DNA from 3 places in the Anaerotruncus rubiinfantis genome. Region 2 is predicted to be linked to each of the others. Evidence: a T-box and tRNA genes for the amino acid it is inferred to sense, from the RefSeq annotation. Region 2 holds a T-box; the other regions hold tRNA genes.
The links. A T-box is a leader RNA that pairs with one kind of tRNA and senses whether it is charged. The one in region 2 lies ahead of pheS (phenylalanine--tRNA ligase subunit alpha), so its partner is inferred to be a tRNA-Phe.
Positions count from the first base shown of each region.

Region 1: it encodes a tRNA-Phe, which carries the amino acid that the T-box ahead of pheS (phenylalanine--tRNA ligase subunit alpha) is inferred to sense. The anticodon was not compared.
Region 3: it encodes a tRNA-Phe, which carries the amino acid that the T-box ahead of pheS (phenylalanine--tRNA ligase subunit alpha) is inferred to sense. The anticodon was not compared.

Region 1 is NZ_FKLA01000009.1:1,000,250-1,010,087, forward strand. It holds gene BN4275_RS10355 (phenylacetate--CoA ligase family protein) at 1-1,202, shown strand, start outside; gene BN4275_RS10360 (DUF1294 domain-containing protein) at 1,334-1,606, shown strand; gene BN4275_RS10365 (6-phosphofructokinase) at 1,626-2,699, shown strand; tRNA gene BN4275_RS10370 (tRNA-Val) at 2,841-2,916, shown strand; tRNA gene BN4275_RS10375 (tRNA-Asp) at 2,936-3,012, shown strand; tRNA gene BN4275_RS10380 (tRNA-Phe) at 3,167-3,242, shown strand; tRNA gene BN4275_RS10385 (tRNA-Gly) at 3,246-3,321, shown strand; tRNA gene BN4275_RS10390 (tRNA-Cys) at 3,385-3,459, shown strand; gene BN4275_RS10395 (hypothetical protein) at 3,572-4,456, shown strand; gene BN4275_RS10400 (NUDIX hydrolase) at 4,466-4,930, opposite strand; gene BN4275_RS10405 (hypothetical protein) at 5,040-5,660, opposite strand; gene BN4275_RS10410 (CotH kinase family protein) at 5,689-7,527, opposite strand; gene BN4275_RS10415 (DUF4956 domain-containing protein) at 7,538-8,209, opposite strand; gene BN4275_RS10420 (polyphosphate polymerase domain-containing protein) at 8,242-8,931, opposite strand; gene BN4275_RS10425 (Glu/Leu/Phe/Val family dehydrogenase) at 9,173-9,838, opposite strand, start outside.
Region 2 is NZ_FKLA01000008.1:546,072-555,909, reverse strand. It holds gene prfB (peptide chain release factor 2) at 1-549, opposite strand, end outside; gene BN4275_RS05130 (RING finger protein) at 772-1,803, shown strand; gene galU (UTP--glucose-1-phosphate uridylyltransferase GalU) at 1,837-2,706, shown strand; T-box leader at 2,807-3,045, shown strand; gene pheS (phenylalanine--tRNA ligase subunit alpha) at 3,098-4,117, shown strand; gene pheT (phenylalanine--tRNA ligase subunit beta) at 4,163-6,544, shown strand; gene BN4275_RS05110 (zinc-binding alcohol dehydrogenase family protein) at 6,664-7,683, opposite strand; gene uxuA (mannonate dehydratase) at 7,701-8,777, opposite strand; gene BN4275_RS05100 (GntR family transcriptional regulator) at 8,884-9,666, opposite strand.
Region 3 is NZ_FKLA01000009.1:2,109,329-2,119,166, forward strand. It holds gene BN4275_RS15600 (N-acetylmuramoyl-L-alanine amidase) at 1-3,662, opposite strand, end outside; gene BN4275_RS15605 (glycoside hydrolase family 10-like protein) at 3,744-5,066, opposite strand; gene BN4275_RS15610 (zinc ribbon domain-containing protein) at 5,213-5,581, shown strand; gene BN4275_RS15615 (DUF1836 domain-containing protein) at 5,641-6,177, opposite strand; gene trhA (PAQR family membrane homeostasis protein TrhA) at 6,320-6,973, shown strand; gene BN4275_RS15625 (ComEA family DNA-binding protein) at 7,037-7,414, shown strand; gene BN4275_RS17595 (hypothetical protein) at 7,475-7,651, opposite strand; tRNA gene BN4275_RS15630 (tRNA-Gly) at 7,921-7,996, opposite strand; tRNA gene BN4275_RS15635 (tRNA-Phe) at 8,000-8,075, opposite strand; tRNA gene BN4275_RS15640 (tRNA-Asp) at 8,112-8,188, opposite strand; tRNA gene BN4275_RS15645 (tRNA-Val) at 8,194-8,269, opposite strand; gene BN4275_RS15650 (hypothetical protein) at 8,492-8,704, shown strand; gene BN4275_RS15655 (4Fe-4S binding protein) at 8,747-9,505, opposite strand; gene BN4275_RS15660 (alanine/glycine:cation symporter family protein) at 9,608-9,838, opposite strand, start outside.

The DNA.
Region 1 (9,838 bases), on a different contig from region 2:
TCAAGGCGCAGCTCAAAAAGCTGACCGGCCAGGAGGGCTTTTATAAAAACAAGCTGGAGGGGGTCGATATCGACGCCATCCAGTCGCAGGAAGATTTTGAGAAGCTCCCGTTTACCTGGAAGGGCGACCTGCGCGAAGCGTATCCGCTCGGATTGCAGGCGGTCCCGGATGAGGAGATCGTGCGCATCCATTCCTCTTCCGGCACGACGGGAACCCCGGTCATTATCCCATATACCCGGAAGGATGTCGAAGACTGGGCAATCATGTTTAAGCGCTGCTATGAGACGGCTGGCGTGACCCGTCTCGACCGCATCCAGATCACGCCGGGATATGGACTCTGGACGGCGGGAATCGGTTTTCAGGCGGGCGCGGAGCTTCTGGGCGCGATGGTCGTGCCGATGGGACCGGGCAATACCGACAAGCAGCTGCGGATGATGGTGGACTTAAAGTCCACGGTTCTGACCGCGACCTCCTCCTATGCGCTGCTGCTGGCTGAGGAGATTGCCCGGCGCGGGATTGCGGATCAGATTCATCTGAAGAAGGGGATCATCGGGTCCGAGCGCTGGGGCGAAAAGATGCGCAAACGGATTGCGTCCGAGCTGGGCGTGCAGCTTTACGACATCTACGGCCTGACCGAGGTCTATGGCCCGGGCATCGGCATGAGCTGCGATTACGAATGCGGGATGCACTACTGGGACGATTACCTTTATTTTGAGATCATCGACCCCAAGACCGGCGAAGTCGTTCCAGATGGACAGGTTGGCGAACTGGTCATCACCACCCTCAAAAAGGAGGGCGCGCCGCTCATCCGTTACCGCACCCACGACCTCACCCGCTTCCTGCCGGGCGACTGCAAATGCGGACTTGACTATCCGCGCATCGACACGCTGGTCGGCCGCACCGACGATATGGTCAAGGTCAAAGGGGTCAATATCTTCCCCAGCCAGATCGACGAACTTCTGCGCGATATTCCGGGCGCGTCGAGCGAGTACCAGGTGATGATCGACCACTTGAACGGCAAGGACATCATGACCCTGTTTGTGGAAACCGAAACCGGCGTAGACCGCGCGTCGTTTGCAGACCTTTTGCGCGATACTTTTAAAGTGAAGATCGGCATCACAATTGTTCCGAAGCCGGTGGGCGTCGGTGATCTGCCGCGCAGCGAAAAGAAGTCCACCCGCATCTTCGACAACCGTTATTGAAAGACGTTTTTGAAATCCAGGGAAGCGGCCCCAGCTGGCCGCTTCCTTTTTGCATCCATAAAAAAGGATAGTAATTGAAAAAACCTGGTGCTATAATGAATGCAGATAAAAAGACAAAGAAAGGGAACACTATGCAGACATATTTGTTTTATTATCTGGCAATCGTAAACGTGGCCGTCCTGATCTTAGTGGGGATCGATAAATGGAAAGCAAAACATCATGCCTGGCGGGTCGCGGAGAAAACCTTTTTTACCGCGGCGCTTTTGGGGGGTGGCCCTGGCGTATGGGCGGGGATGTATCTGTTCCGTCACAAGACGAAACACTGGTATTTCGTCTGGGGTATCCCGTTCATTACCGTGGCGGAATACGGGCTGCTTTTCTGGCTTTCCTGGAACAGGGCGTAATACAAGGAGGAATAACAAAGTGGCAATGAGAGTGGGTATTTTGACGGCGGGCGGGGACTGCCCCGGATTGAATGCAACGATCCGGGGCGTTGCCAAGGCGCTTTATCAGAAGCTGGACGATGTGGAGATTGTGGGGATCGTGGACGGTTTCAAGGGGCTGATCGAGGGCGAATATCATGAGATGAAGCAGTCGGATTTTTCCGGGATTTTGACGCAGGGCGGCACGATCCTGGGCACCGCACGCACGCCTTACAAGATGATGAAGGTTGTCGAAGATGATGTGGACAAGGTTGCCCGGATGAAGGGCAACTATAAAAAGATGAAGCTTGACTGCCTTCTGACGCTGGGCGGCAACGGCACACACAAGACGGCGAATCTTCTGCATCTGGAAGGGCTCAATGTGATCGGCTTGCCCAAAACAATCGACAACGACATCTGGGGCACCGATGTGACCTTCGGCTTCCATACAGCGGTCGATCTGGGCACCGAGGTGGTCGACCGGGTGCACACGACCGCGAGCAGCCACAAACGGGTGATGGTCATTGAGCTGATGGGCAACAAGGCGGGCTGGCTGACCCTTTATACCGGGATCGCGGGCGGCGCGGATGTGATCCTGATCCCAGAGATCCCCTATGACATCAACAAGGTCATCAAGGCGGTTGAGCGCCGCGCGGAGCGGGGACGCGGGTTCTCGATCCTGGCGGTAGCGGAAGGCGCGTTTGATGTGGAAGAGGCGAAACTGAAAAAGAAGGAACGGGCCGAACGCCGCGCGGCGGCGGGGGAGGTGACCGCCTCCAACCGGATTGCCCGCACCATCGAAGCACAAGCGGGTTTTGAGACCCGGATGGTGGTTCCGGGACATTTCATACGCGGCGGAGCGCCGAGCGCCTACGACCGGGTGCTGGCCTCCCAATTCGGCGTCTATGCGGCGGGGTTGGTGGCTGACGGAATTTTCGGCGTAACGGTTGCCGAACAGCACAATATGGTGATGCATAACCCTCTGGAGGAGGTAGCGGGCAAAACCAAACTGGTGCCGGTTGATAATCAAATGGTTGCCACCGCACGCAATTTGGGGATTTCTTTCGGAGACTGAGCTGAATATGGGGGATGGGGCTTGAACTCATCCCCCATATATGGAAAAATTGGGGCAGAATTTTACAAAAGATGCAAAACACTATTGACAAATATGCCCCCAGCATTTATAATAAATAACGCACTGTTCGGAAAGACGTACGGGAGCTTAGCTCAGCTGGGAGAGCACCTGCCTTACAAGCAGGGGGTCACAGGTTCGAGCCCTGTAGTTCCCACCAGCCGTTTCAGATGTTTTATGGCCCGGTAGTTCAGTTGGTTAGAACGCTAGCCTGTCACGCTAGAGGTCGTGGGTTCGAGCCCCATCCGGGTCGCCATTTTCTTTGCACCGCAGGTGCTTCCACTGTTTTCGACCCGAATGGGGCGAGAACAGGTCGGCTGCGAAAGCAGCAAAAACATGCCGGGGGCATGTTTTTAGATCGCGGGTAGAGCCTATTCCATCCGGGTCGCCATTTTCCCTTTTTGGGATGTGCCTTTGTAGCTCAGTTGGTAGAGCAGAGGACTGAAAATCCTCGTGTCGTTGGTTCGATTCCGACCGAAGGCACCATTCGCGGGTTTAGCTCATTTGGTAGAGCGCCACCTTGCCAAGGTGGAGGTAGCGAGTTCGAACCTCGTAACCCGCTCCAACAAAAAGAGGCGATTGTGTATCACAATGTCTCTTTTTCCATATACTATAGTATATGGAATCTGGCGCCATAGCCAAGCGGTAAGGCAGGAGTCTGCAAAACTCCCATTCCCCGGTCCGATTCCGGGTGGCGCCTCCACGAAACAGGACTCATTTTTGGATAAAAATGAGTCCTGTTTTTTATCGTGCATGAAAACCGTTTCAAACCGGCACTGATTGAACGAAAAAGAACTGGATGAGGAGGACCCGTCATGGGAAAAAGGTGGATCGCGGGATTTTTGGCGCTGCTGGCGGCGCTGGTTTCATTCGGCTGCAGCGTGAAAACCAGGCCTCCCGAAACCTATGTGCAGGTGCAAAGCGCAGCGAGCGGCTTGAAATCGGCGGACCTGGAAGTTTCACAGCCGGACAGCATCGATCCAGAGCCGCCAGAGGAGGCCGGCGCGGCGGCTCCCGACGGCATGACCGCCGATCTGCGCGGCATCACAGATCCTTTTGCACGCGCGTCCGCGGCGGCCTTTGCGTTTCTCAACAGCGGGCAGTTCCCGCTGATGCAGTATGAGCTCGGACTGGCGGATTACAATCTTGACGGTATGCCCGAACTGGTGGTGGAAAGTATGGGCAACTGGGGCGGTAGCCATACGGTGTTGGGCCTTTCCGGTGACTGCTCGGAAATTCTCGGCGGCTATGAAACGGCAAACGGACCGAACGAATTCTTCCTGTTCACCGGGGCGACCGGTGAAACGCTCCTTGGGATGGAGGGCGCCGGCGGGCACGGATTCGAAAATTACGAAATCCGCCTCAGCTTCCAATACGGCCAAGACGGTGAGTTTACAGTATGGGAGCAGCGCTGGACCGAATGCTTTTCCCAGGACCGGCAAACGTCCTCAACAGAGGTTGCTGTGCTTTGCAACGATGAAACGATGGATACCTTTGAAACGCGGGAAGCAGCCGAGACTTCCGAATATGGCTGGTATTTTGCCGGGGAGAGGCTCACGGAATCCGCGCCGTTTGTGCTGGAAGGCGAGCTGGCCTCCACAGAGCCGGATGGAAGCCTGTGGGACAAGGTCTCAAAGGAGGAAATTGACGTGCGTATCGAGGCGCTCAAGGCGGCATACCAGGCGAAAATGCAGGGGTGAGCGCGCTGTTCAGATGGGCTTTCCATTGAGCGTGGCGGAAAGCAGCCGATCCCCTTCATAGACGAGCTTTAAAGAAAAGAACGGCCCTGGCCCGGAGATGAGCCGCAGGAAGATTTTGTCGCCTTCCCAAAGAGGGAGCTCGGCCAGCCTTTCCTTTGCAATCCAGGCGAGCTCCCCTTCGTCGCAGGTGATGAGCTCCCCTGTGAAGGCGCCGGACGTGAACAGGTGCATATATTCGGTTTCGTAGCGGTCGGAAACAAAGGTCACGATGCCGCGGTATTCCCACGCGGACAGGGTGAGGCCGGTTTCCTCCTTCACCTCGCGCAGGACGCAATCCTCGGGGCTTTCCCCATCCTCAAATTTCCCGCCGATGCCGATCCATTTATCGTGGTTCTCATCGTTTTCTTTCTTCACGCGGTGCAGCATCAGGTATTGGCCGTCCCGTTCGATATAACACAAGGTGGAATTTTTCATATCGGCGCCTCCATAAAAGGTTCTGACCCTATTGTAGGGCCGCGGCGGCGCGCGGTCAAGTAAAAAAAGGAGCTTCCCACGGATCGGGAAGCTCCTTTTGTCTGTTTTATTATTTTGTGCCGCGGGCGTCCTTGAGCGTTTCCACCGGGTAGTTGCTGACCGATGTGGTGCGGTCGTTGAGGGAAATCCGGCTGACTGCCGTAAACTGTGCGCCTTTGCGGATGGTCATCTCCCGCAGGTCTTTGGGATTGGCGGCGGAATAGACCTGCAGCGTTGCATCCTGCAGCGCGGTATAGGTGTTCTGAAACTCGATAACCGTGTCCTGCCCGGAATAATCCTTTGTGAGCTTCAAGCAGAAATTGCTGCCGGTGGCATTTTCGTTTTCGCGGTCGGTTGCGGAGATCTGCCGGACATAGTTTGCGCCGATGTTGATTTCACTCTTGCGGCGGAAAAGCGAAGTGTCTGAAAGCGGGGTGCTGTCCGCCACGCGGTAGCAGTCCCCTCCGTCATCGGTGATCCGTTCGGTCACGGTGCAATAGACCGAATCGCTGCGGATCGAATAGTTCCCGCTGCCTCCGTCAGAAAGCGGCTGGTAGTAATAGATCTTGGTGAGCGCGCAAGCTTCGCTTTCACCGGACAGGACCGGCGTGCCGTCCGCGGCAAAGGATACCGTCGGAATCAGGCAGGCGCACATCAGCGCGCAGGTGCATGAAACAAGCTTTTTCCACATGGGTGTTTTCCTCCAGTTTTCCAAAGGTTTAATTCAGCCGGCCCAGTTTCCTGCGCCGGAAGCACGAGACAAAACAGAGACCGATGAGCAGAATGCCCAGGCAGAGGCCTGCCTGCATGAGCGTTTCCCGGGAAAGGGCAGCTTCAGGCTGTCCGCGCGATGCTTCCGGATCGCCGGGAAAGCCTCCGCCGTCCGGCGGCCAGCCATTCTGCGGGCCTTCTTCCATCCGGCGGACACCGCCCTTATCTGCGAACGCCCGCGCATCCGCCGCGGAAAAGTCCGGCAGAACGCCGTTTTTACCGCTTTGCCCGCCCATAACGCCTTCCGGCATACTTTTGGGCGGCATGCCCGGAAACTCCAAGCCTGCCGCGCCGCCATCCGGCGGAGCTTGCCTGTCCGCGGTTTCATCGGGGGATGGCGGCTGCGCATCGGAAGGCTTTTTTGCTTCCCCGCGCCAGTCTGGATTCTGTGCGCCGCCCCTGCCGCCCATATTCATCTGGCCCATATCGGACAGCGTGATGGCCGAAGCGTCCACAAGACCGGAAGAATCCGCCTGCTGGCCTTCGGTGGTGGAGGGGATCGATCCGTCCAGCTGGCCCGATACGCTCTGCGCGCGCAAAAGGCCGTAAGCTTTGAGGGTGTCGGCCGCCTTTTGGTATTCCGTATAGGAGTAGAAAGCGGTTGCGTCGGTCTGCACATACGGGGCGATCAGCTTGTCAATCCGGCTGATTTGATCGGTGAACCGGCCGCCCAGGAAGTATTCGTTGGCGATCTTTTTCAGATGCTGGTGATAAAGTCCCCGGTATTCCTCCACCTCGAGCAATTTGGCCAGGATCGGGGATTTCTCCGCCGAAGTGCCGGAATAAGGGGTGTCGATGGGAAAATTGACCGCGTCCGATGCCGAATGGATCTGGTGCGCGCCGAACGAGAGATTGTAGTCCCACGGAAGCATCGAAAGCCGCCCATCCTGCTCATAGAGGTAATAGTTATGCTTGAGGTTGCTCAGGTAGCTGTCCAGATTGACCAGGAAGACGTTCGCGGCAAAATACCGAAGCACTTCATCAACATCAATATACTGCGCCAAATCTTCGCCTTTGTCAAGATGTTCGAGTGCTTCGATCACGCGAATCTCATCTTCTTCACGCGTTTTAAAAACGGCGTTTTTGAAGATTGCGGAATAACTGTTGGGGTCATTGTCGGTGTAGACAAGGTCATTTCCGCTTCCGCCGAGTCCGCTACCCCCGCCTTCGCTCTCCGGCTTGTAGAGCGCGCCGTAATCGCTTCCAAAACTACGCTCGGCAAATTCCTCCTCCAGAGGTTCGAGCGCCAGATACAGGCCGAAGGGCTCGCCGTTGAGGGTGATCTCAGCGTAGGTGAAGCAAGGGGAAGGCACCCCAATCCAGCCGAGCAGATCGTAGGAGAGAAATTCCTTCATATAGGTTGCGTCTGCGTAAAGATTGTTGAGCACCAGTTTGGAAAGCCCCTGGCAGGTCTGGCCATCAACATACTCGTCAAATTTGATCTTGAAGCTGTACCGGTCGGAATCCATGTTTGAAACACCGGTGAGGCTTGTGTTGCCTTTGGGACGGATCGCCGCGGAAGTATAAAGCGTGCCGTTCACGGTTACATCGCAGGCCGTATATTCTTCCGCGCGGGCGTTTTCGAGCATCGCCTCCCATTCGTTTGGGTCCATCCGGATATCCACCGTCAGGATATCCTGCCCGAAAAGTTTTTCCACATAGGCGGGCTGGCCGGTGGAAAGCCGCTCTGTCATCTCCCGCGGCGCAAAAAACATCAGCAGCACCAGCAGAACCGCCAGCGCCGTCACAGCCGCGGACAGGACCCAGAACCGTTTTTCGGTCATCATTGCGTCACCATCAGGACATGTACTCGCCGTTGTAACTGACGAGTACGGCGCTGGTCACATTGGGCAGAGCGCTCAGCTCATTGACAAAATGGGTGGCCATCTGGCGAAGACGCACTTCCACAGTCAGTTCGATGCCGCCTGCCGAAACGGTTTTCGATTTGAGCAGGGACTTTTTCACCGCTTCATTGATAAAACGATTGACTTCGGCTTCCGCTTCATCATTTTCGCAGCTGACCACCAGAATATAGGGGTTATCAGAACTTTTTTTATTGACAAAGAGCACGAGGATAAGCCCGATGAAGAGCGAGCCGAGCACCGCGAGCGGCAGAAGCCCCGCGCCGGTGACAATACCCGCGGAAATCGACCAGAAAAGGAAGGCGATATCCATAGGTTCCTTGATGGCCGTGCGGAAACGCACGATCGACAGCGCACCGACCATACCGAGTGAAAGGATGACGTTTGAGGTGACCGCAAGGATGATGAGGGTGGTGATGAGGGTCATGGCCATCAGCGAGACGCCGAACGAGGCGGAATACATCACGCCGTTGAAGGTCTTTCGGTAGACCGCGAAGATAAAAAGCCCGAGCGCGAAGGCAAGCAGCAAGGCCAATGACATGTCGAGGATCGAAAAAGAGGCGGTTTTTTCAAGAAAACTGGATTTAAAAATATCGTTGAAGGTCATGGAAATCGACCCCTTTCTATTTTTTTACAGGCTCAAAGGTAACCGCCGGCGGCACGGCAGGCGGCGTACTTGGAGAAAGCGGAGGATTGACGGTTGCGTTCCTGTACGATGCTGCCGATGAGATCGGGCAGGAAAGCGTCATATTTTACCTCGAGGATCATCGGGCTTTTCGCGAGGATGCAGGGAGCGTCCGGAAAAAGGAAATCCGCGCAGGAGAGCCCCATGCGGATCCGGCTGTCAACCGTGATCCGCACATTTCCGGCCGGATAAAGGTAGGCTTCCCGATCGTAGACGACGGGCGTTTTGGGGCGCAGAAGCTGGCAGCGGATCTTGCGGTAAAGTTCCATCACCAGTTCGCGGCGGTCGCTTTGCATCCATTCGATGTCTCTGGAAAGAATGCGTCCGCACTCTTCCGGGGTGATGACGGCAGACTGCTTACAGCCCAGGCTGTTGTGTTTGCTCTTCTTTTCGAGCCGCAGAAAGGAGGTGTCGCTGTTATAATACCGGATACGGAACTTCTCCCGGTGGTTGACCCCATCCAGTTTTTCACGAAGCGCTTTGTTGTCAAGATTGTCGAAATAGAGGCTGTGCACCGTATAGGAGCCGTTCGGCCCGGCGTGGCGGTCACGGGCGGCAACCTGCCGCAGCCGCTGGCGCAGGGAAAGATAATCGGCATAATTGATATAATGCTTGTATTCGTGCCGAAAGTTTGGTTTGCACACGTTTCGTCACTCCTTTTCAGTTGATGCTTCTATTTTCGCCGGTCTTTGTGACAAAATGGTGTGCGGATCGAGAAACAATTCTGAATATTTCCGGGGCGGTGTCATTTTCCGGAAAAACGGAGAAAAAGCGGGCGGCGCGACTCGGGAGAGATCGCACCGCCCGCTTGATAAGGGGCAGGGGGTTCCGGCGAAAGTGTGAAAAACACCGGAACCATGTATGAAAGGCAATTGCTCTGGATAATCAGTTGGGGAAGATGCCGCGGATCTTCTTGGCGGCGACCAGGCGCTTGATGGCAACCATGTGCGCGCCCATGCGGAAGGTGGTATTCTTGCTCTCCTTGGCTTCGGCAACTTCCTTGAAGGCCCGGAGCATGATGCCCTCGAGCATCTCGTTGGTCTGGCTTTCGTCCCAGATCAGCCGCTGGATGTTCTGGACCCACTCGAAGTAGGAAACAACCACGCCGCCCGCGTTCGCCAGGATGTCCGGCACAACCGGAATGCCGCGTTTGTTCAGGATCTCGTCGCCCTCAACCGTCGTCGGGCCGTTCGCGCCTTCGACCACAAGCTTCGCCTTGACCGTGTCCGCGTTGTCGCCCGTGATCTGGTTCTGCAGCGCGCAGGGAACCAGCACGTCGCAGTCGCAGGCGATCAGCTCGGCGTTCGAAATCTTCCTGCAGCCAGGAGCGGTGTATCCCTCGAGGGTGTGGGAATCGCTTTCGGCAATGTATTTGCGCATCGCGGTGATGTCGAGCCCCTCGGGGTTGTAGTAGCCGCCCGAGATATCGCTGACCGCCACGATCTTGCGTCCGCAGTCATGCAGCAGCTGCGCGGCCACGCCGCCCACGTTGCCCATGCCCTGTACTGCCACGCGTACGTCGCCTCCGTCGTGCATGCCCAGGTATTTGAT
Region 2 (9,838 bases):
GATCAGGATCGACGCGCTCTTGATGCCAGCCTCATCCCCGTCGAGATAATCAAGAATTCGATATTTATAGCCATGGCGCTCGGACCATCGGGTATACATCCGGTAAAGCATCTGGGCCCAGTCCTGCGCCTCGGTGCCGCCCGCGCCCGCATGGAAGGTGAGGATTGCGTTGTTCGCATCGTATTCGCCGGTCAGCAGGGTCGAAAGCTTCTGGGTCTCCAGCTCCTGTTCAAATTTTTCCACATCCGCCAGCGCTTCCGGATAGACCGACTCGTCCTCCTCCTCATTAGCCAGCTCGATGAGGGTCAGCGTGTCATCGTAAAGGCGGCCGAGCCCGTCGCAGCCCTCCAGCTTGGCGCGGACCTTGGCGGTCTCGAGCTGGTTCTGCTGGGATTTTTCCACGTCGTTCCAGAAGCCAGGGACAGTGGTCTTTTCCTCCAGCTCGGCCAGCTTGCGCCTGAGCCCTTCGTAACCGATCGCCTGCGCCAGGTCGGCAAGCTCGTCCTTATGCCCCTCCAGCCGCAGCCGCAGTTCTTCAAATTGTAACATTCCGTTGCACCATTCCTTGTTAAAATCTAGCAAAATTCATATACGCAAATATTATAGTATTTTCCCCGTAAAATGTAAAGAAAATCTTGTTCCCGCAGGCTTTCCCGGGCCCCAATACGAAATGTTCATAATTACGCCCTTGAAATTTCCAGTATCTTTCTGTATTATGAGATTTTAGAAGTATCGGCATTCGATTGGAATTCTATCTCAGGAGTTGATCTTTTGGCAAACTATACAGGTGTTCATTGCCCGGTGTGCAAGAAACGCTTCACGGATGATGACGATATCGTGGTGTGCCCAATCTGCGGCGCCCCCCATCACCGCGAATGCTATCGGCAGCTTGGCCACTGCGCCCTGGACGAACTGCATATCAAAGGACATACCTGGCAACCGGAAGGCGGCCGGCAGGAGGACCGGTCCGCCCAAGGACCAAAAGCCGGGGCCGCTTCCGGAGACAGCACGGCCTGCCCCGCCTGCGGGGCGCACAACCCAACGACCGGTCTTTTCTGCCAGATTTGCGGCGCGCCGCTCAAAGGCCCCGCCGTGCAGCCCCGGCAGGCCCCGCCGCCCTATGGGGCGAATGGGTTCGGCAGCGCGCAGACGCCCTTCCAGAACGCTTATACCCTGGCGTTTGGCGGACTTTCCCCGGAAGAGGAAATCGACGGCGTTACCGCGCGGGATGCGGCGCTGTTTATCGGGGAAAATTCCCAGTACTTTCTTCCGCGTTTTAAAAAAATGGCGGAAGGTTCGCCGGTCAGCTTCAATTTCTGCGCACTCATCTTCAATTTCCTCTATTTCTTCTACCGCAAGATGTATTTCTTCGGCGGCCTGCTTCTGGGCCTCGTCGTACTGACCCAGATTCCCACTTTCTTCGTCATGCCGGAATATACCGCTTTTATTTTAGCCAATATAGAAGATATCAGCATGGGTATCATGCCTGCGGAATTCATCCCGCAGACCAACCTGTGGGCCTGGGCGGTTCTCCCGTATATGCGCTATTTCACCTTCGGCATCTCGATTGCTTTTGCAGCGTTTGCCAATCGCTTCTATATGGGGTTCGTCCTGCGCAGCGTGAAAAATATCCGCGCCCGGTTTCTCGATCAGAACGGGCAGGTTGCGGATGACCGCGCCTATGTCGACGAACTGGCATACCGCGGGCGCACCAGCCGGGCGGCTGTCATCGCGGTGCTTGGCAGCGTCATTGCATGCTATTTTATGGTCTGCTTCCTCATCGCGGGCATTGTCGCCGTTTAAAAAGGAAGATTTGAAAATTACGGAGGGTTATTCGTGAAGGTACGCAAAGCAGTTATCCCCGCCGCTGGGCTCGGCACCCGGGTGCTTCCCGCATCCAAAGCTGTCCCGAAGGAGATGCTCCCCATTGTGGACAAGCCCGCGATTCAGTATATCGTCGAGGAAGCGGTCGCTTCCGGCATCGAGGACATCCTGATCATCACCAACCGCGGCAAGAGTCTCATTGAGGATCACTTTGACCATGCGCCGGAACTTGAGGAAAAACTGCTTTCTTCCGGCAAACAGGATCTTTACGATACGGTGGTCTCGCTCGCGCATCTGGCGAACATCCAATATGTCCGCCAAAAGGAAACCCGCGGGCTCGGCCACGCGGTCTGGTGTGCGAAATCCTTTGTCGGCAGCGAACCGTTTGCCGTCCTTTACGGCGACGACGTCATCATTTCGGAAAAGCCCGCGATCGGCCAGCTGATGGCCGTCAACGAGCAGTACGGCAAAAGCGTCGTCGGCATCAAGCCGGTGGCGGCCGAACTGCTTCCGAGCTATTGCACGCTTGACGTCAAGCAGGTTCAGGACCGCGTCTACCAGGTGTTCGACATGATCGAAAAGCCGCTCCCGTCTGAGATTCTTTCCAATTTTGCCATCCTCGGCCGCTGCGTGCTGACCCCGGACATCTTCGAACTGATCGAACAGACCCCCCCTTCCCGCAACGGCGAAATCCAGCTCACCGACGCGATGCGCGCTTTTGCAAAACGCGGCGACATGATGGGCGTCGAATATGAAGGCGTCCGCTACGACATGGGCAACAAGCTCGGCATCCTGCAGGCCATCGTCGAAGTGGGGCTTGCCCATCCTGAAATTGGGGACGGGTTCCGGGAATACCTGAAGAGCATTTCCAAGAGTCTCTAGTCTTTTTCGCCCGCAGTGCGGGAAGAAAACCGCCGCGTGCCGGAACATGCAAAAATACCCCTTGCATTTGAATGGGGAACATGTTATAGTAAAATCTAGTTATAACGCGACGACCGGGAGAGTAACAAAACCCGGAGCTGCTCCAGAGAGGTTTGTCACCGGCTGAAAGCAAACCGGAATGCTCCATTTTGTGAAGTTCACCCGTGAGCGGTGCTGCTGAAACAACAGTAGGCGGCGACGGCCCGCAGCCGTTATCCTGCGCAGAAGTGTCCGTTTTGCGATACAAGGCGGAAATTTGGGTGGTACCACGGATTGGCTTGAATGCTGTTCGTCCCTTTGCGGACGGACGGCTTTTTTTATTTTTTAAAACGATGTAAAGGATGATACAGCTATGTTAAACGCTCTGCAAAACATCAAAGAGCAGGCAGCAAAGGCTTTGGCCGATGTTTCCGACCCCAAGGCGCTCGATGAACTGCGCGTCAGGTATCTGGGGAAAAAAGGCGAGCTCACCGCGATCTTAAAGCAGATGGGATCCCTCTCCGCCGAGGAGCGCCCGAAGGTCGGCGCGTTTGCAAACGAAGTGCGCACTTCGATCGAAGCGCTGATCGATGAGAAAGCCGCGGCTCTGAAGGCCGCGATGCTTGAGAAAAAGCTCGAGGCGGAAAAGCTCGACGTGACCATGCCTGGAAAGGCCGCGCCGCTGGGCAAAGCGCACCCGCTTTCCAAGGTGCTCGACGAGATCAAGGAAATCTTCCTCGGCATGGGCTTCTCGATCGCGGAGGGCCCCGAGGTCGAGCTCGACTATTATAACTTTGAAGCGCTCAACATCCCGAAGGACCACCCCGCGCGGGACACGCAGGACACCTTCTACATCTCGGACAACGTCCTTCTGCGTTCCCAGACTTCCCCGGTGCAGGTGCGCACCATGGAAAAGCAAAAGCCCCCCATCCGCATCATCTCCCCCGGACGTGTCTATCGCTCGGACGCCGTCGATGCAACCCATTCCCCGCTGTTCCATCAGATTGAAGGGCTGGTTGTCGACAAGGGGATCACCATGGCCGACCTCAAAGGGACCCTTGAGATGTTTGTCAAGCGGCTATACGGCGAGGAATCGGTCGTGCGTTTCCGTCCGCACCACTTCCCGTTCACCGAACCTTCCGCCGAGATGGACTTCCAGTGCTTCGCCTGTCACGGCGAAGGCTGCCGGCTCTGTAAGGGCGAAGGCTGGATCGAGATCCTCGGCTGCGGCATGGTGCATCCGAAGGTGCTTTCAAACTGTGGGATCGATCCGGAGGAGTACAGCGGCTTCGCGTTCGGCATGGGACTCGAGCGGATCGTCATGCGCCGTTACAACATCGACGACCTGCGGCTCTTCTATGAAAACGACGTCCGGTTTCTGAGCCAGTTTTAAATCCGCGGGCAAGAACCATTTTGAAATTTACGGAGGCTTAACAATATGAATCTGTCAATGAGATGGCTTTATGATTATGTGGATGTCCGGGACGCCGCGCCGCGTGCTTTCGCGGAAGCGATGACCATGTCCGGCTCCAAGGTGGAAGGCTGGGAAACCGAGGGCAGCGGAATCCGCAACGTGGTGGTCGGCAAGGTGACTGAAATCGTCCGGCATCCAGATTCCGATCACATGTTCATCTGCCAGGTGGACGTCGGCGCTGGAGAACCTGTTCAGATCGTCACCGGTGCCCAGAACGTCAAACAGGGGGACTATGTCCCCACCGCGCTGCATGACTCGGACCTGCCCGGCGGCAAACACATCAAAAAGGGCAAACTGCGCGGCGTGGAAAGCAATGGCATGCTCTGCTCACTTTCCGAGCTCGGGCTCACTGCTCACGATTTTCCATATGCGATTGAGGACGGCATCTTCATTCTCGAGGAGCCGGATATGAAACCTGGACAGGACATCCAGAGCGCGATCGGGCTCAATGACACCTGCGTCGAGTTCGAGATCACCTCCAACCGTCCCGACTGCATGTCAGTCGCCGGTCTTGCGCGCGAGGCGGCCATCACCTTCGATAAGCCGCTCAACCTTCCTGCTCCGGTCGTGAAACACACGACCGACGATATCAGCCGCTATCTTTCGGTCAAGGTGGAAGCGCCCGACCTCTGCCCGCGCTATGTCGCCCGGATGGTCAAGAACATCAAAATCGAACCGTCCCCGCGCTGGCTGCGCGAGCGTCTGCGTGCCTGCGGCGTACGCCCGATCAACAATATCGTCGATATCACCAACTACGTCATGCTCGAATACGGCCAGCCGATGCACGCCTTCGACCACAAGTATGTCGAGGGCGGCGAGATCATCGTGCGGCGCGCAAAAGACGGCGAACAGATCATGACCCTGGATGGGGTGGAACGCACCCTCACCTCCGACATGCTCGCCATTGCCGACGCGAAGAAACCTTCCGCAGTCGCGGGCGTCATGGGCGGCGAAATGAGCGGCATCATGGACGACACCAATATGATCGTTTTCGAGTCGGCATGCTTCAATGGCGCGTCGGTTCGCACTACCGCCAAAAAGCTCGGTATGCGCACCGAAGCCTCCAGCCGCTTTGAAAAACAGCTCGACCCGGCTACCTGCATTCCGGCAGTCGAACGCGCCTGCGAGCTCTGCGAGCTACTCGGCGCAGGCGAGGTGATCGGCGGCATGATCGACGTGGACAACTCGGATCACGAACCGCGCCGCATCCCGTTCGATCCCGCGTGGATCAACCGCTTCATCGGCATCGAAGTCGCGGAGGAAGAGATGCGCCGTATTTTGACGCGGCTCGGATGCAGATTCGAGGATGGCTGTGTGATCCCGCCCTCTTTCCGACTCGATCTCGAACACAAAGCGGATATCTCCGAGGAGGTCGCGCGTTTTTACGGCTATGACAAGATCCCGTCCACCGCGATCCGTGGCGTGGCAAACGGAAAATATACCCCAGAACAGAAATTTGAGCGCGCAATCAATCAGATTCTACAGGCGCAGGGACTCTATGAAGTCTCCACCTATTCGTTCATCAGCCCCAAATATTACGACAAGATCCGCCTGCCCGCGCAGAGCGAATACCGCAACTGCGTGGTGATCCAGAATCCACTTGGCGAAGACACCAGCGTCATGCGCACCACCGTGGTGCCGTCGATGCTTGAGGTGCTCTCCCGCAACTACAACAACCGCAACAAGTCCGCCGCGCTCTACGAAATCGGCAACGTCTACCTCCCGAAAGATGGCCAGGATCTTCCAGAGGAACGCCCGTTCGTCACCATCGGCATGTACGGCGAGGAACATGACTTCTTCTCGCTCAAGGGTATCCTCGAAACGATGTTCAAGGCGCTGGGTATAAAAAGCGTGGAATATGAAGCCTGCAAGGACCATCCGTCTTACCATCCCGGACGCTGCGCGAAGGTCACGCTTGACGGCACACTGCTCGGTATGGTCGGGGAAGTGCATCCGGCGGTCTGTGAGAACTATCAGATCGGCACGCGCGCCTACATCGCCTGCCTCGACGAAATGCTCCTATTCGGGCATGTCGCTCCGGAGGAAGGTTACAGCCCGCTGCCAAAGTTCCCTGCTTCCACCCGCGATCTCGCGCTCATCTGCGATGACGAGACTCCGGTCGCCTCGCTCGAAAAGGCCATCCGTTCGGCGGTCGGCAATATCCTCGAGCATGTGGGCCTGTTCGACGTCTATCGAGGTGAACAGGTTGCCAAAGGCAAAAAGAGCGTCGCCTACAGCCTGACCCTGCGCGCTGCCGACCGCACCCTCACCGACGAGGAAGCCGACGCGGCCATCAAACGGGTGCTCAAGGCCCTGAAAAACCTGGGCGCGGAAATCCGAAGCTGATCACCGGAAAACGGGAGGGCCGTCCCCAAACCAAAAGTTTGGGAACGGCCCTTTTTTGCGCGCAAAAACAGGGCGGACAGCCGCATCTCTGCGGCCGTCCGCCCTTCCCGTTTCCCGGATCAGTTCATCCGGACGTTGACTTTCAGATAATCGCCGGGATTTTTTTCGATGTCGATGATCGTTTCAGGAGCTTCCTCGAGCGAAATCACCTTGGTGAGGATCCCGCGCGCGTCCACCTTGCCTGTATAGATCAGCTCCACTGCCTCCTCGAATTCGCCCGCGCTGGTGCGCGCACCGCGGACATCAAGCTCTTTGCGGGTGAAAAGGCCGGTGTCGATCTCGGTGGCGTCCTTCGGCCAGCCAGTCAGGATGACGCGGCCCGCGTTTGCCACAATATTGAAGGCATTGAGGATCGCGGGCTTTGCGCCAGACGCTTCCATCGCTACCTGCGCCATACGACCATTCGTGTATTCCTCGATCTTCTCTTCCAGATTCTCCTTGGCCAGGTTAACAGTGCAGCGCACCCCCAATTCCCGCGCCATCTGCAGGCGCTCCTCGACCAGGTCAATCAGGATCGGCTCCGCGCCGTAATGGAGCGCGCCCATCGCGGCCAGCAGCCCGATCGGTCCCGCGCCGGAGATGGCGATATGCTCGCCGGCTTTCAACTGCGCGCGATGCAAGCCATGCAGCGCGATGGTCAGCGGTTCAGCCAGCGGGATCAGCTCCCACTCCATGTCATCCGGAACCTTCACAAGCATATCCGCCGGGTGGGTGAAATACTCCGCCATGCCGCCCTCGATATGCACGCCCAGTACACGCAGGCTGGTACAGCAGTTGGTGCGCCCGATAGAACAGGGATAGCACTCCCCGCAGTAGAGATATGGATCCACGATCACCTTGTCTCCCGGTTTGAGGCCCTTTTTGTTGTCCTGCGGGATCGAAAGGATCTCCCCCGCGATTTCATGGCCGATCACACGCGGATAACTCACCAGGCTGTTGGCGCCGCGGAATGCCCCGATATCCGAGCCGCAGATACCCGCCATATGCACCTTTAAAAGTGCCTCGCCCTGTTTGGGTTCCGGTTTCGGGAGCTCAACCAGCTCCACCTTCCAAGGCTCCGGAATTTTAACTGCTTTCACAATGATTGCCTTCTTTCTTATTTGCCTTGTTTCTCAAGCGCTTCCCAGATTCCATTCAGGTAGGTGATGCCCAGCGCGCGGTCATAGAGGCCGTAACCCGGACGCGCTTTTTCATCCCAGATCATGCGGCCGTGGTCAGGGCGGACATAGGTATCCGGGCAGGTGTCATAGATCGCCTTCATGATGGCGTACATGTCAAGCGAACCGTCGCTCGAAAGGTGCGACGCCTCACGGAATTTGTGATAGCCGAGATATTTGACGTTGCGCACATGCATGCAGCCGATGCGGTTTTTCTCACCGAAATGGCGGATGATCGCGGGGATATCATTTTCGGGGTTCGAGCCGAGCGAACCGGTGCACAGGCAGACGGTGTTGCAGGGGCTGTCGACCAGGGCCACGATCTTGTCATAGTCGTCCTGCGAATGCGCGATGCGCGGCAGGCCGAAAATCGGCCACGCGGGATCGTCCGGATGGCAGGCCATCTTGATGCCGACCTTCTCGCAGGTCGGGATGATCTTCTCAAGGAAGTATTTGTAGTTTTCGCGCAGTTTGTCCTCATCAACCGATTTATAGAGCTCAAGCACATGCTCCAGTTCCTTCAGACGCGCGGGCTCCCAGCCCGGCAGGGTGAATCCGTTCGAATTCTTCGCAGTGTTCTCGACAATTTCGAGCGGGGTCATGCCGAGCAGTTCCTGCTCATCGAAATAGAGCGAGTTCGAGCCATCCTCCGGAATTTCACGCGCCAGATCGGTGCGCAGCCAGTCGAGCACCGGCATAAAGTTGTAGACGATCACCTTGATCCCGCATTTGGCCAGGTTTTCGATGGTCTCGATGTAGTTGGCGATATACTTGTCGCGGGTCGGCAGGCCGAGCTTGATGTCCTCATGGACGTTGACGCTCTCGATGACCTCGACCTCGAGGCCGGCGTCATTGACGTGTTTGACATAGTCCCGGATCACGTCAAGCGGCCAGACCTCGCCCGCGGCATACTGGTCAAGCACGCCCATCAGGCCGGTGCAGCCCGGGATCTGTTTGATTTGCTTGAGGGTTACACTGTCGTTGCCTTCTCCATACCATCTGAATGTCATTTTCATTTTGCAAGCACCTCTGTTTTTTATATTTGTAGAGCTCCAGCCGAAGGCCGGTATGACCTTCTCAGTTGTCTGCGGCTCATTTTCGACGTTTTTATATCCCGAAAGTTCAGTCTTCCAGCGCGGCGTTATCATCGCTGTTGCGATAGATTGTGTAGAAGCTTTCCCGGCGTTTGCAAAAGGCGCGCGGCGGGAAGCTCTCCCAGTTTTCAAAATAATCCGGATGCTGCTCATGGATCGTTTCCAGATCCCAGGAAATCCGGGAAAGATGTTCATTGCTGCGCAGAAGCCCGGCTTCCACGTCTCTTGCCTGGATCGCGGCGATGATCCCGGTATGTTCGGCGACCGTCTGTTCCCAGCGAAACCGCGCCTGCAGTTTCAAAAGCCGCACCCGGTACTGGTCGGCCGAAATACTCTGCAGCGCTTCGTTTGCGAGAGACATGCCGGCAAGCGAAAACAGCAGCTCATGGAAAGCGTTATCCAGTTCGAAGACGTCGCAGGTCTGCTTTTGCTCAAAACTGAAGTTCTGCTGGATCAGGTTCGCCTGCAGCTGCATCAGGCCTTCCCGGCCGATGCCCTCGGTACAGAGGACGCGCATCGCCGCCTGTTCGAGCAGGTTGCGCATGCAGGTTGCCTCATAAACCCGTTTCATATCGATCCGCGACACATACGACCCGCGCTGCGGATAAATTTTGAGCAAGCCTTCGGTCATCAAACGCACTGACGCGCTTTGCAGCGGCGTGCGGCTGACCTGCAGCAGTTTGCCGATCTCTGTTGGGCCAAGGCATTCGCCCGGCAGGAGGTTCCCGGCCAGGATGTTCTTGCGCAGCACACGGTAGACATATTCCCCCGCCGGTTCGGACGGCAGGGATGGGTAGACTGTCAGATTCATCCCTGTTCCCCCATTGCTTCTAAAGAATCCTTCAACTAGCATGCTAGCATGAATGAGAAGTTTTCGCAATATGTATCATCGATTTTATAGATTTTTGTAAATTCTGTCAATTTTTTGCGGAGATATCCTGTCTATTTTTTCGATGTTTTTGCCTCGTATCCCACAGTCCCAC
Region 3 (9,838 bases), on a different contig from region 2:
ATGTACGCCACATCCGGGTTGCTCGACTTCCACTTGACGCCGGTGTCCTCCGCGTTCCACGGGGTGACCGTCGCGGTGAGTTCGATGCGGGAACCAACCGCGACATGGTCGTCTCCATCGATCACAATCTTGGTGATCAGCCCGCCGGAGGTGTTCGCCTTGCCGACCGTAACTTCGCATTCGGCTGTGTAATCGCCGTCCTTGGTGGTGACGGTGATGTAAGCGGTACCTTTTGAAACGCCAGTCACCTTTCCATTTGAATCGACCTTTGCGGTATCCTTGTCATCCGATTCCCATTTGAGGTTCTTGTTGGAGGCATTGGAGGGCCTGACCGTCGCGGAAAGCTGGTAAGTCTGTCCCACGCCGATTTCGATCTCCTCCTTGTTGAGCTTCACGCCGGTCACGTCTCCGCCGCCGGAGGCTTCCTCGACGTTCACTTCGCACTCAACCGATTCACCGTCTCTGGTTTCCGCGGTGATATAGGCGATACCGCCGCCCACCGCAGTCACCTTACCAGACGAAGACACCGTCGCGACGTCCTCGTCGTCCGATTCCCAGCTCACACTGGCAGTTTTTCCGCCGATCGTGGCTTTGAGGGTATAGGTATCATCCACTTCGAGGTCGAGCGATTTCCTATTGAGGGTCAGCTCATCGGCATCCTCATCTTCGTCTTCGTCGTCCTCTTCATCTTCCTCATCTTCGTCGCCATTGTCGGTGCCTCCGCCTGAGTTGGTGCCGCCGAGGTAACTGTTGATCCCATTGGCAATTCCCTGTGCGATACGGTTTTGATACTTCGAGGCGATCATCTTGGTGTACTCGCTCTCGTTCGAAAGGAACCCGAGCTCGGCCAGCACACAGGCAAACTGCGACTGCCTGGTCATGTAGTAAAGCCCCGACTTTGCGCCGCGGTTCTCGGTCGAAAGCGCCGAAGCGACATTGGAAGAGATATTCGCTGCAAGCTGCTTCTGGAACGGGTAAAAATAGTAGACCTCGGTGCCCTTGGCCTTTGAATTGGCAGAAGTATTGCAGTGAACGCTCACCAGCACCTGCGGGTTAAACGCGGCGGCCGAAGCCATCCGGGAAGCCATCGTCGTGCCCGGCGTGAGCTGCAGGACGTTCGCGCCGCGGCTCTTGAGCTCAGCTGTGAGCTTCTTGGCAACCTCAAGGTTGATATCCGCTTCATCCTTGTCCGGATAGAATCCGAGCGCGCCCGGATCGTTGCCGCCGTGTCCGGGATCGACCACGATGCGCGCGCCGGAGAGCGCACCGGGAGAATTGTTGAAGCGCAGGACCAGTTTGTTCTGATCGTCATAGTAGGCCTTGTAGCCCAGGAAACCGCCGGTTTTCTTGAGATTCAGGGTCAGCTTCGAGCCGGACCAGTCGGCTGATGTGAACAGCGCGTTCGATTTGCCGAAGGTTTCCGACTGCGGGACAGTGGCGGTGTATTGGAAGTCGAACACCAGCTTGTTCCCATCGTACGCGACGGTAAACGGCATCTTACTGGCAGTCGTGAGGGTGACGGTCGTGTAGTCGCCCGACGATTTGACGCTCATGTTCGAGATGGAATTGTTGTCCGGCATCTGGCCGCCGGTCGTGATGTCCTTCGAATAGACCCGCACGCCGCTCTCGAGCTTCCAGTAACTGTAGGTATTTTTGCCGTTTTTATAGATAACCTCGTCTCCGTAGGTCTTATCCACCGTGCCTTTGGGCAGCGGGAAATAGTTCGCGCTGGAGTTGTCGTTCAGGGTGTTGGTTGGGAAGGTCTCGGCCTGATCTGCCACCACCTGCACCACGACGCCGTCGCCCATCTTCGCCTTTTTATTGACCGTGACCGCAGCGCCTTCGAGCGTCTTTTTATGCCCGTCCGCACTTACCGCCGTGAACGAAATGGTGCCCATTTTCGTCGCGGATTCGGAAGCGTTGGGCGCGGTGAACACACCGGTGTAGAGCTTGTAGCCGGAATCCCGGTCGGTCTCGTCGTCCTCGGTGTCCGAAACAGACAAAGTCACGTTCTGTCCGCCGATCGAGGCTGTGACGGTCGAACCCTCGTACGCAAGCGCGCTGACCGTGACCGCCATGCCGCCGTCCACATTCAGGCTGCCAACCGGCTGCACCTCCTTGAGGACGATGATCTCGCGGGTGATATTGTAGGTGAAGGTCTTGTTCTTGTGCGAAATGGCAAAGGTATTTAGCCCTTCCTTCAAATCCTCCCGGATAGTGAAGTAGCCGCTCTCATTGCGCGGAACGTCCTCCCCGTTGATCGTGACCGGCTCGCGCGGGTCGCTCGCGCCCTGGAAGGTCACAGTCGGCTCCTGCGTCTTATAGGTGAGCTGCGCGGGCTTGCTGATCGACAGCTGCTGCAAAACGTAAGTCTCGTCGATCTGGTTATTCATGTACTGAATCATCTGGGTGGTGGTGCCGCCGCTGTCGGCGCGCAGCGCTTTGAGGGAATTGAATACGCTGCCCTGCCCAACACCCATGTTCTCAAGGTCGATAAGCTGTTTTGAAAGCTGCTCCATGACCTGCCAGCCGTAGGATTCCACGCCGAGCTTTTCGTTCGCGTGCAGCGTGTACAGGGTGGTGCCGGACGTTCCGGCCACATTCGACCACCATTGCGCAACCGTGCGGAACGGTGCTTTGGGGTCGGTAGTGGAATCGAGGTTCCTGAGCAGCACAAAATCGAACATACCGCTTTCCACCCAGGCTTTGGTATCCGCGTTCCCGCTGCCGAGCGCGGTGAAATCCGCCGATGTTTCGGAGCCGTCCGCATTTGCGGTATTGTTTTCCCACACCGCGTCGGCCAGAAGCCCCACCTGGGTACCCGGCGCATGCTCCCGGACCGAAGCGGCTGCCGCCGCGACCATGGCGCGCGGGACCTGGCGGAGATAGTTATAATAACCGATGCCGCCGCCTGCCCGCAGGTACTGGGCGTAACTGTCCGCGGCGGCGGTGTTGTAGTAGTTGCTCAGCAGGATGCCGTCAAATTTGTACTTCTCGGCGAACTCCCCGATGTTGTCGATAATCTCGTCGAGCGTGTCGCCGTCCGCGCTGGCCGCGCGGCGGTAGCTGCCATCCTCATTGGCAAGGTCGCTCACATCGTAGGTCGCATAGACATAAAAGCCCATGTCTTTGGCTTTGGTTGTTATGTAATCGGTGCAGTCGAGCTCGGATTCCTTCATCTGCAGGGCGGAGGAATCAAACAGCACGCTGTTTTCATACTTGGTATCGATGATGATGCTGTTCATCGTCAGGTCCTTCGCCGCGGCGAGTGCCTGGTCGATCTGCGACGCCAGCGTCGCCTTCGAAACGTCGTCGCCGGTCAGGTAGTCCCGTCCCGCCACCAGCATAACGCCTTTCATCTCATCCGGAACGTTGAAGTAAACCGGCTCATCCGTGGGTTCTTCTTCCGGTTCTTCTTCCTCTTTTTGCTCGGAGGATTCGTCGCCAAAGCTGCTGTCCGGCTCTGAGGACTCGTCCTGAGGTTCGCTTTCGTCCTCGTCCGCCGAAGCCATCGCTTCCACATCCGAGGAGGACGGCTTGTCCGCGCCGGAAAAATAATCTTTCCCAACAAAAGCCAAAACGCCCGTCAGCAGCGTCACCACAAGAAACGCGGCCACCAGGACGATCGTGATTTTATTCGGGTTTGGGGCTTTTTTTGCCACGCGGTTTCCTCCCCGGCGCCGGAAAACCCGACGCGTTCATTTTGTCAGGGCGCGCGGAGAATTTTCCGCGCGCCCGCCGGATCAAAACAGGTTTTGCAGGTTCTGGCATTCAGCTTCGATCTGCGCGCCGCCCTGCCCGAACAGCGAATCGTAGCTATAGACCGCGATCCCGCCGTAATGCGAATTCTGACGCGCGGTTTTGACCATCCGCGCGAGCAGGTCGGTGGTGCCGATCCACTCATTTTTGCCGGCTCCGGCCCATTCGTCAACCACGCCGACCTTATAGCCCGCCAAACCGACATAAAGCCGGACCCCGTCCGTCTTGATCATCCCGTTCCATTTGGCGACCGTTTCTTCATATGGACAGGTATCATTCTGGTAGCCGTAGTAAACCTGCGGCAGGATATAATCGACATAACCGGGATTCGCGAGCCATTTGCCCACGTCGGCAAACTGGCTTTCGTAATTGATCTTGGTGTTGCCCTGCGGGCTGATGCCGAAAATGCAGTCCGGGTCAAGCTCCTTGACCGCCGCGTAGACCTCCCGCACCAGGGTGTTGACGTTTTCCCTTCTCCAGTCGGCATGGCCCAGCTTACTGCCCGATTTCTGATAGGAGGCCCGGTCGAAGGAAAGATCGCTGGTCGGATAGAAATAGTCGTCGAAGTGGATGCCATCCACATCGTAATTTTTCACAATTTCCTTTACACCGTTTACAATCAGCTTGCGCGCGTCGGCGCTTCCGGGATTGTAGTAGACCCCGCCGTTCCAGGAAAGCGCCGCGTCATTACCCGCGTTCAGCCATTTCTTCGCCTGGTTGGAGGAAGCCATCTCAGGCGTCGCCGAAACCCGCACCCGGTAAGGATTGAGCCACGCCTCGATACGCAGGTCATATTTGTCCGCCGCCGCGCACATCACCGCGAGCGGATCGTAACCCGGATTCTTCCCCTCGGTGCCAGTGATGCGGGCCGACCAAGGGAAATAATCAGAATCATAATAAGCGTCACCAAATGGACGCACCTGCGCGAACACAGTGTTGAATCCGAAGTCCGCGATCTTTTGGAAAGCGGCGTCGATATTCGCGGTGAACTGCGCCTCATTTTGGCCCTTGATCATCGCGTCGAGGTTCAGATAGGAAAGCCATACCCCACGCATTTCATCCGGTTGGTTGTCGGGAGTCTGCTGCGCCGCATCCGCGGAGGCGGAAAGCTGCACCAGCTCACCCGGCAGCCGCTCGTCCAAAGCGGACGGGACCTCCACGCCATAGACGGTCTTGGAGTTTGTCCGGGTCAGATAGACGTCCTCCCGCGTGTCATTTCTATCGGACGGTTCCCCGCTTGTCCGCTGGCAGCCCGCCGCGCCGGCAAGCAGGAATACCGACAGTATAACAGATAAAATCCTCTTCATAAAATTTTCCCTTTCTGCGTGAAAACTCATCTTCATATTACACGTTTCGACGATTTTAGTCAATCGTTTTGGACAATCTTATCCGCCGGGAATTGACTTTTTCAACTTTTGGTATAAACTAAAGAAAAAGGCCTTCGGAGGTTTCCATGTTCTTTATAGGTATATTCGGTTCCGATTCCAAAGTAGTACCGGTCGGGCAGATTTCCGGCGTGGTTTGTCCCGTCTGCGGCAAGACCGTCTCAATGAGCGTCTGCCGCAGTTACAGTTACATCCATTTTTTCTTCATCCCGGTTATCAAATACCATTCGGTCTACATTGCCACCTGCCCGCAATGCGCGAGCGTTTTCGAGCTGTCTGCCGAAACCGGCAAGCAGATCCAGCACGGCGGCCTTGCAGAGGCCCGGCCCGGCGACTTGAAACTGCTGCGCAGCAACCTCGTTCCGCGCTGCCCGGCCTGTGGCGCGGCCCAGTCGGAGGACAGCCTCTTTTGCAATAAGTGCGGCGCAAAGCTCTGATTGCTGCCGGAAAACGACAAAAACCGCCCTGCCAAAGATTGGCAGGGCGGTTTTCCTTTTTATTTTTTCGTTTCCGCCTGTCCGTCCACAATTCCCTCGCAGACCCGGCGCAGATAGTTAGAGCCGCTCGAAAGCGCCAGCACAACCGCCAGCGAGTGCGATGCGCTGGAAAAGTCCCCATCCGCGCCGATCCAGCCCAGCAGAAGCGCCGGAAGCTGCTCACGCAGCTTTTCCTTGAGCCGCAGCGATTCGCTGTAGGCCGCCTCGAAATCCGCAGGTTCCGACACATTTTGCATCAGCACGCGGATGTCCGCAAGCGAAAGGTTCTGTTTGAGGTTCAGGATACAGAGCAGCTGCATGAGCTGCGCGCGGGAATACTTTTTACCTTTGACGGGTAAAATAAGGCGTTCCTTGCTGTAGTTATTCACCATTGTTTTTGTCAGCAGCTTGTCGTCCGGACGACGCTTGTTTGCAGCAAGCCCCTCATCGAACAGGGTAAGGATCTGATCCATATAGAGATCAAGTCCCGGCAGGCGGGCGGGCGTCAAATCCGCGTCGTCCAACGCTTTTTCCAGATAATTTTCCAGCTTTTTCATGCGAACACCTCTTTTTCCAGATAGGTCTATTCTATAACAGATTGTGAACTTTTGCAAGATACGGTTGTATTTTCTTTTTTATGTGATATTATAATTATATAAAGTAGTTTTTAACTCTATATTATAGACTGGAAGTGATCTTATGCCGCGTATTTTCCTGCGTGCCCGCGATCCGATCAGCAGCTATTCGCATTTTATTGGCGCGGGGCTTTCGCTCGTCGGGCTGATTGTGATGGCTGTCCATCTCGCGCTGAAACCAGCCCCCACCCCGCAGCTCGTCATATCCTGCCTGCTTTTCTGCCTTTCGCTGATCGCGCTTTACTGTGCCAGCGGAATCTATCATTTTTCGATGGCCTCTGAAAAGGTGCTCCTCGTCCTGCGCAAGCTGGACCATGCCATGATCTATGTTCTGATCGCCGGAACCTATACCCCGCTGCTGCTCAACCTGCTGCCTAAACCCGGCAATGTGATCTTCACCACGGTGATGTGGGGGATCGCCGCCGCGGGCATTGGGATGAAACTATTGTGGATGAATGCTCCGCGCTGGCTTGGCACCACGCTCTACATCCTCATGGGATGGGCAATTGTCGTCGACCTGCCCGCCCTTGGACAACTCCCCGTTTTCGGGATTGTCCTGCTGGTTGCCGGCGGCCTTTCCTATACAGCCGGCGGGATTATCTACATGGTGAAACATCCAAATTTTTCCGACCGCTTCGGGTTTCATGAGTTCTTCCATCTGTTTGTCATTCTAGGCAGCCTCTGCCACTATTTTATGGTGCTGCTTTACATCGCATAGTTGCGCAAAACATCCGGTTATGATATCCTTTTCCTGTAACTTTCGCGGAAAGGGGCGGATTGTTTGGATTGGAAGCTGAGTTTCGGTTCGGTAGGGCTGATTGCGCTGATCCTTACGGGAGGGCTCGTCTGGTACAATATTCAGAACGCCCCACGGGAGGTGCCGCCAAGCATTTCCTTTTCCGAACCCGCTGTGATCAATCCATATCCGGAATTGGAAGGCGTCCACATCAATATCAACCGCGCCACTGTCGAGGAGCTGCAGCAGCTTCCCGGAATCGGCGAAACAAAGGCGCAGGCGATTTACGATTATGTACAGGCCTGCGGCGGGATCAAAAGTTTCCGTCAGCTGCTCGATGTCGAGGGTATCGGCGAAAAGACGCTGCGGAATATCCAACCGTATCTGACCATTTCCCCTCCCGATAAAAAAGGGCAGCCATAAAATATGGCTGCCCTTTTTTATCGGATTTTCGCCTATTCGCCGGAAACTTTGCCGCTTCCTTCATTTTTTGAGGTCGTCCTTTAACTTCTTAACCCCCCGCCTCACCGTTTCCATTTTTGAAACATGCTCCTGTCCGCTGTAGCTGTCGATAATGCTTTTGCATTCGTCATCGAACTTTATCGTCATCTGGTGCGGTTTGGGGTTGTCGGTTGGACGGCCCATTTTTTTCGTTCCCAATTTATCACCCCACTTTGGAACTTCCAAAGTATATCACATAAGAAATTCTAAAGTCAAGTGTATTTTGAATAAATTAAGATAACAAAAACGGACGCTTCGTCAGAAGCGTCCGCTTTTGTTGGAGCGGGTTACGAGGTTCGAACTCGCTTCCCCACCCCACAAAAGCTGCGCTTTCGCGGGGACCCCGAACCTCCGAATAAAAAATCGGTGGAGGCAGCGAGTTCTTCGCAAAATGCAAAAGAACGTCTCTTCCGAGACGTTCTTTTTGTTGGAGCGGGTTACGAGGTTCGAACTCGCTACCTCCACCTTGGCAAGGTGGCGCTCTACCAAATGAGCTAAACCCGCGAATGGTGCCTTCGGTCGGAATCGAACCAACGACACGAGGATTTTCAGTCCTCTGCTCTACCAACTGAGCTACAAAGGCACATCTGCAATGCCCAGCAGAGGCGGAAAAAGAAAATGGCGACCCGGATGGGGCTCGAACCCACGACCTCTAGCGTGACAGGCTAGCGTTCTAACCAACTGAACTACCGGGCCACATATGGTGGGAACTACAGGGCTCGAACCTGTGACCCCCTGCTTGTAAGGCAGGTGCTCTCCCAGCTGAGCTAAGCTCCCAAAACTCTGCCGGTGGAGTCACCCACAAGCGACGAAAATTATTATACTATGTCGGATTTAAAATGTCAACCCATTTTTTTGCCAAAAACGAGAAAAATTTATCCCGCTCGCGCAAGTCCGCGCAACCGGCTCATCCATCCCTTTTGACAACAATTTTAGGATGAACCATCCTGATAATTTTATGCACGCGGTAAAAACTATAAAAACAGGGAGGTGAGCGATATGCTCGAAAAAAATAAATTTATCAACCCGAACCGAAAATCGAAAAAGGTCCTTCATGGAAACTACGCGCGGATCGATCCAAATGCCGAGATCACGAGCGCGTTCATCAACCAGGCAATCAGCCAGGTGGATGGTTCTGCCGACGGCGTCCCACACACAAGCGAACAGAATGTGGCCCATACGCGCGACTGGGTCAGCGAAAGCAAAAAATGAAACCCAAACCGGGCCTGTCCAGCTGGACAGGCCCGGTTTTTATCACAGGAAGCATTCCACTTCTTTGCGCGCTTTATACATTGTTTCCAGCAACAGCCTGATTTTGTTCGCATTGAAATCCCGCGCTTTTGCCGGGCAGATCCTGACGCAGCGCATGCAGGAAATGCACTTTGCCTCGTCGATCGCAAGCGTCTCGGGATCGATCGCCCCAGTCGGACAGCCCGCCGCGCAGGTACCGCAGCGGCTGCAGCGGGAATCATCCAAAGTCATCTCCTTTTGGGCCGGGAATTTCTTTTTCGGATTTTCGTCTCCCGGAAACTTTGCGGGAGAAAAATCTCCCTTCGCCAGCTTTTCCCGTACCTTCTGCGCGTACCGGTCAAACGCCTCCATATCGGCGGCGTCCGGCCTTCCACTTCCCAGCTTCTCTGAATAAATATGCGGGATAATACAGGCAATCCCACCGATACAGCGAAATCCCCGCGCTTCCAGGAGGCGTTTCATCTGCGCGAGCGCATCGTCGTAATGCCGGTTGCCATAGGCCGCCATAACGACGCAGGGTGTCCCCTCCCCTTTCAGGTTTTCCAGCAATCCGTCCACCGGCGGAATCTGTCCGGAATAAACCGGGCAGGCGGCAAGCAGCAAATCTTCTCCGCCAAAGGCATATTGCTGTTCCCGGCCCGCCGGGGTTGTCAGATCGATCATCTCCGCGTCCATGTCCAGTTTCTTTGCAAGCAGCCCAACCGCCCGCTTTGTTCCGCCTGTCGGGCTGAAAAAGGCCGCTTTCACCTGAAAATTCGTCATCTTGACCGCTCCTTCCAAAATACTTCTTTTTTCATTGTAACGCAAACCCGTCCAAAAAGCAAAAAGCCCGATGCGAAAACGCATCGGGCCCTCCGGAAAGCCTTATTTTTTCTTGCGTCCCTCGAACTCCTTGTTCGCAAGCACCACCACGCCGGTAAGCGCGAGCAGGCCCAAAAGGTTCGGGATGACCATGAGGCCGTTGAACATATCCGACATATCCCATACAAGCTTGACTTTGAGGGTGGAACCGACAATCACGAAGAGCACGACCAGCGCCGCGTAGATCTTGACCGCCTTATTGCCGAACAAGTATTTGACGTTCTGTTCCCCAAA